DNA from 2 places in the Planococcus kocurii genome. Region 1 is predicted to be linked to the other one. Evidence: riboswitches for the same ligand, from Rfam matches in the RefSeq annotation. Region 1 holds a riboswitch; the other holds the start of a gene.
The links. Region 1 has a riboswitch for S-adenosylmethionine ahead of AUO94_RS10855 (methionine ABC transporter ATP-binding protein). Riboswitches for the same ligand answer to the same signal wherever they lie in the genome.
Positions count from the first base shown of each region.

Region 1 (3,130 bases):
TTGGATTAGATTTAAAGCTTCAATCATTTTCGAATGCCCCACAGCAAAGCCAATTCGCCATCCCGCCATATTATAAGTTTTCGATAACGTATACATCTCAATCCCAACTTCTTTGGCACCTTCAGATTGCAAAAAGCTTACCGGTTTTTTTCCTTCAAATCCTACGGCGCCGTATGCAAAATCGTGAACAACAGCGATGTTATGGTCTTTTGCAAAAGCGACGGTGTCATCAAAAAATTCTTTATTTGCAACGGCGCCTGTCGGGTTATTGGGGTAGTTCAAATACATTAATTTTGCACGTGAACAAACAGTTTCTGACAAGTCATTAAAGTCTGGTAAATAACCATTTTCAGGGTGGAGATGCATCAATTCGTAGTCAATATTCGCTAATGGAGCACCGGAAAAGTTGTCAGGATAGCCCGGGTCCGGCAGCAGCAAAAGATCTTGCGGATTAAGCAATGCCAAGGGCAATTCAACAAGTCCAATTTTGGTTCCAGCCAAAATGGCGACCTCTAAATCAGGATCAATGTCTACACCATATTCGCGTTTATAGAAATTCGCAGCAGCTTGACGTAATTCTGAAATGCCGCGGAAAGGTGAGTACTTATGTGTCTTCGGATCAGCCGCCGCCGTTTGTAATGCTTTAATAATATGATCGGGTGTTGGTTGGTCGGGATTACCTTGTCCGAGATTGATGACATCGCGTCCTTCAGCGACGGCTTTGCTCGTTTTGGCAACTAGTGAAGCAAAAAACTGAGTAGGTAAGTTTTGTAAGCGATTTGAAAAGTCCATAAAATTCTCCTCATTTTCGAAATAATTGCACATCTACTCCGAATCTTATAGAATTTAGATTAGCTTGTCTACTGGAGGAGAAAACATGAAAATTGCATGTGTTCAAATGGATATCATATTCGGAGAGCCCGAACAGAACTATCAGCAAGTCATAAATTATTTAACGGAGGCAGCCGCTAACGGAGCGGAGACAATTGTTTTGCCAGAAATGTGGAACACGGGATATGCACTGACTGAGCTTGGTACTTTAGCAGACAGCACTAACCAAACTGTAGAGCTACTGAAAAGTTTTGCGAAAGAACATGCTGTGAATATTGTCGGAGGTTCTGTTTCAACACAGAAGAATAACGGCTTTTATAATACGATGTATGTCGTTAATAAAAACGGTGAACTTGTTTCAGAATACGACAAAGCACATCGTTTTGGTTTAATGGATGAGCATATTCATCTTGAAGAAGGCGATACACTTGGGACGTTTAAACTGGACGGCACTGTTTATGGCGGAGTTATTTGCTATGACATTCGTTTTCCTGAATGGATTCGTGCACAAGCACTAAATGGAGCGAAACTGATCTTCGTATCAGCGGAATGGCCAGAAGCGCGAATTGACCACTGGCGTATTCTTTTACAAGCTCGTGCAATTGAAAATCAGTGCTTTATCGTTGCTGTGAATCGCGTCGGCAGCGATCCGAAAAATGTATTTGGCGGCAGTACGATGGTCATAGCTCCTTGGGGAGAAGTTCGCTTGGATATGCAAAAAGACGAAGGCGTGGGGTATGTGGAAATTGATTTGGACGAAGTAGAGAAAGTCCGAAAACGGATTCCGGTCTTTGATGATCGTCGTGAAAAATTGTACGAAACATTTAAAATTTGATTGACACTCTGAATCTATGTCTGTAATATGAAATTCAATCTAATATACTAACTTATCAAGAGAGACCGAGGGGTAGGCCCTATGACGTCCGGCAACCCCCATTTGGGAAGGTGCCAAGTCCTGCGGAATGTAAAATGTTCCGGAAGATAAGTCGAGAAAATAAACTTTTCGATGCCTCTTTCTTGATGAAAGAGGCATCTTTTTGTTGCCAGGAGGAAGCCATGATACATATTCAGAACTTAACAAAAACATATACCACTAAACATGGCACCGTTACTGGAGTCGACAATATTTCTTTGAAAGTAGGAAAAGGTGAAATTTTTGGGATTGTTGGTTATTCAGGAGCTGGTAAAAGTTCGCTGATTCGCTGCATCAACTTGCTGGAACGACCGAGCTCTGGCAGTGTCGTAGTCGATGGCAAAGACTTAACGAAGTTGAGCAGCAATCAATTAAGAAAAGCGAGATTGAAAATTGGTATGATTTTCCAACATTTTTATTTGATCAGCCAGAAGACGGTTTATGACAATATTGCTTTTGCACTTCGGGCAGCAGGTACACCTACGAAAGACATTAAAATCCGCGTAGAAGAGCTATTAGAAATGGTCGGCTTGTCAGATAAACGGGATGTCTACCCTGCACAGTTGAGTGGAGGTCAAAAACAGCGAGTTGGTATCGCTCGAGCATTAGCAAACAACCCAGCAGTCTTGTTGTGTGACGAAGCGACATCCGCGCTCGACCCTAATACGACGTTATCTATATTGCGGTTATTAAAAGACATCAATCGTAAATTGAAAATTACAGTTGTACTAATTACGCATGAAATGAACGTAGTTAAAGAAATTTGCGATCGAATGGCGATCATGCAAGGCGGACGTGTCATTGAAGAAGGACAAGTTTACGATATTTTTGCAGATCCTCAAAAGGAGCTAACGAAAGAATTTATTTCTAGTGTCGTATCCTTTAATGTTCCAGTACATATTTTGAAAGAATTTAAAGGAACTTTAGTGAAAGTGCTGTTCAAAGGTGGCGTAGCAGGCGAAGGCGTCATTTCCGATATGCTGCAGAACTTTTCGGTAAAAGGCAACTTTTTGCACGGAGCTATCGAGTACATTCAAGAACGACCGCTTGGCGTCTTTATTATGGAGTTAAAAGGCGCTGAAATGGAAGTTATGGAGGCATTGAAGTATTTGGAAAACAGAGCAGCAATCGTGGAGGTGATATCGAGTGGAAATTGAATGGGGACGAATTATTGAATTATGGCCAGAAATACAAACAGCATTTTTCCAAACATTAATGATGATCGGCATCTCATTATCGGTATCATTGATTGTCGGTTTGCCGCTCGGAATTTTGTTATTCATAACCGATCGCGGTCTGTTTCTTGAAAATCGATCGGTAAACTCGGTAGTGGGCTTTGTTGTAAACATTGTACGCTCTATTCCCTTTATCATTTTGTTAGTGGCA
Region 1 is NZ_CP013661.2:2,203,434-2,206,563, forward strand. It holds gene AUO94_RS10845 (pyridoxal phosphate-dependent aminotransferase) at 1-792, opposite strand, end outside; gene AUO94_RS10850 (carbon-nitrogen family hydrolase) at 878-1,666, shown strand; SAM riboswitch class I at 1,716-1,819, shown strand; gene AUO94_RS10855 (methionine ABC transporter ATP-binding protein) at 1,888-2,901, shown strand; gene AUO94_RS10860 (methionine ABC transporter permease) at 2,891-3,130, shown strand, end outside.

Region 2 (3,130 bases), 1.6 Mb from region 1:
GCACGTATCGGTATTACTCATTTCGCACAAGCGGAACTAGGGGATATCGTTTTTGTTGAACTTCCACAAGTTGGAGACGAGCTAAAAAAAGATCAGCCTTTCGGCAGTGTTGAATCCGTTAAAACGGTTTCAGAATTGTATGCGCCAATTAGCGGAAAAGTAATCGAGGTTAACTCTGAACTTGAAGATAGCCCAGAATTTGTGAACGAGTCTCCTTACGAGCAGGCTTGGATGGTTGTAATCGAAGCCCCTTCTGAAGAAGAAGTTAATGCATTGATGACAGCAGACGAATACAAAGAAATGACCAACGAGTAATTACTGAAAAGCGCCTATCTTGGCGCTTTTTTTTATGACCGATAAGTGTTGTCAGCAGTTCGCATAAGTCATGGAAATGGACGTCAGCCTGTTCTATTGGTATTTTAAAACTAGATAAGTTGGTAAAAGAAACCGACTTTTCTATACTGCTTTGTGCTCAGCAAAGGAACGGGTTGCATGATCCACATCCTGTGAGCTCGAAAGCACTGCTGTTTTACGGAATATCAACAAGTGGAAATCATTAGTTCGACTTATATAAAGAGCTTTATCGCAATAAAACGAAAGTTTTCTTTTACCGCTAAGTCTTAGAACTTTTCTTATTTTATATTTGATGGGGTGAGTGTTATGGGAAAGGTGATTGTTGTCGAAGGGCTCAGTGATAAGTCAAGGATTGCACCACTCATTGCAGAACCCGTGACGATTCTTTGTACAAATGGTACAGTAAGTGCATCGAGACTGGAAGAGTTACTATTACCGTACGAAGGCCAGGATATGATCATACTAGTAGATGCAGACTCTTCAGGAGAAAAACTGAGGAAACTCGTCAAGCGTGAATTTCCTGAAGCTCGTCATTTTTACATTAACCGAAATTATAAAGAAGTTGCAGCAACACCGCTCCGGATCTTGATGGATGTGCTCATCACAGCGAATATCCAGGTAAATAAGCTATTAACAGAGGGATGAAGAAAATGAATGAATGGACGCACAAAGAATGGATCAAAGAAAAGAATACGAATAAATCAACGGCTTATTATTTGTACGCGCCAATGTGTGGAACTTGCCAGGTTGCGTCTAAGATGCTATCAGTTGTCACCGAATTGTTACCGGATCTTCCAATGGGCAAAGCAAATTTAAATTACGTTCAAGAAATAGCGGATCTCTACGAAGTGGAGAGTGTACCGTGCTTACTTATAACAGAAGGTGGCAAACTAAAAGAGAAAATCTATGCTTTTCAATCAGTGCCATACTTGTATAGTAAGTTAAAACCTGTTGACGAATACAGCCGGTCATGGTAAATTAGTCTTCTGATAAAAAACCAATTGCTTGTCTGAAATCTAGACAACAAGCGAAGAGTCAAATAGAATACAGTCCTTAAGTTTTTCAAAAATTTCATATCAAAACTCTTATTACGAGTGGTGGAGGGAAGTGCCCTATGAAGCCCGGCAACCGTCATGAAAATGAAATGGTGCCAAATCACACAAAGCGAAAGCTTTGGACGATGAGAGATTGGTTTCCGTATACTATACGTTTGCCCTTCTGCTCAGTTATGCGCGGAAGGGTTTTTTATTTTTAAGATTTAGGAGTGTTGGAAGAATGATTGAGTTAAAGCAAGTGACAAAAAAATTCGATACAGGCAAGGCAATTTTAACAGCTGTGGATCAAGTGGACTTATCCATTTCTGATGGAGAGATATTCGGTATTATTGGTTATAGTGGAGCAGGTAAAAGTACCTTAATCCGATTGTTGAATGGGTTAGAAAAACCAACGTCAGGAACTGTAGAGATTAATGGACAAATTATCACAGCGATTAAAGGCGGAGAATTACGCAAGGCACGTCAGAAAGTCAGTATGATTTTCCAACATTTTAATCTACTATGGTCTCGTACAGTGAGAGAAAATATTGAATTTCCGCTAGAAATTGCCGGAGTGGCAAAAGCACAACGCGGAAATCGTGTACAGGAGTTAATTGAATTAGTCGGATTAACGGGTCGTGAAAACGCCTATCCTTCTGAGCTATCAGGAGGACAAAAACAACGCGTCGGTATTGCCCGGGCATTAGCAAATGACCCAGAAGTCTTGTTGTGTGACGAAGCGACATCAGCACTCGATCCAGAAACAACAGATGCCATTCTTGACTTGTTAGTAGACATCAATAAGCGATTGGGATTGACAATTGTACTGATTACTCATGAAATGCACGTCATCCGGAAAATTTGCCACCGTGTGGCTGTAATGGAAGGCGGACGAGTTGTAGAACTTGGCGACGTTTTACATGTGTTCCAATCACCGAAAGAGGCAATCACGAAACGCTTTGTTGCGCAAGTAGCCGACAGTGGAGATTCACAGGAAACCATCAAAAACCTGCGGGAATTATACCCAACTGGCGAATTGGTGAAATTGGTTTTTGTTGGCGATCAAACCGAACAACCCATTTTAACTAAATTGATTCGCAGTCATGCCGTGGAAGTGAATATTGTTCAAGGCAATATCTCGCATACGCAGCGTGGCGCATACGGCACCTTGATCTTACAGCTTAAAGGGTCTCAAGCAGAAATTGAAGAAGCACTGGTATTTCTTCGCTCAGAAGATATTCAAGCGGAGGTGATGGACAATGATTGAATCGTTATTTCCAAATGTAAAGTGGGACAGCATGTGGGAAGCTACTCTTGAAACACTTTACATGACCGCATTATCAACTGTATTTACATTTGTTATTGGTTTAGCACTTGGTATTATCTTGTTCTTAACAGCACCGAAACAATTGTGGGCAAACAAACTCGTTAATTGGCTGACTGGCGCATTCGTCAATATTTTCCGTTCAATTCCTTTTATCATCTTGATCATTTTATTGATTCCTGTCACTTTGTTCTTGATGGGATCGATTCGCGGACCGAATGCGGCTTTACCGGCATTAATCATCGGTTCAGCTCCATTTTATGCACGAATGGTGCTAATTGCGCTAAAAGAAATTGATAAAGGTGTGATCGAGGCGGCTCGTTCAATGGGTGCAACAACCGGCACCATCATTTGGAAAGTGTTATTGCCCGAATCAAAACCGGCATTAATATCCGGCATTACGGTCACGGCGATTGCA
Region 2 is NZ_CP013661.2:611,847-614,976, reverse strand. It holds gene gcvH (glycine cleavage system protein GcvH) at 1-315, shown strand, start outside; gene AUO94_RS03175 (ribonuclease M5) at 661-999, shown strand; gene AUO94_RS03170 (thioredoxin family protein) at 1,005-1,331, shown strand; SAM riboswitch class I at 1,437-1,541, shown strand; gene AUO94_RS03165 (methionine ABC transporter ATP-binding protein) at 1,630-2,655, shown strand; gene AUO94_RS03160 (methionine ABC transporter permease) at 2,648-3,130, shown strand, end outside.
Region 2: another riboswitch for S-adenosylmethionine. It lies ahead of AUO94_RS03165 (methionine ABC transporter ATP-binding protein); the one in region 1 lies ahead of AUO94_RS10855 (methionine ABC transporter ATP-binding protein).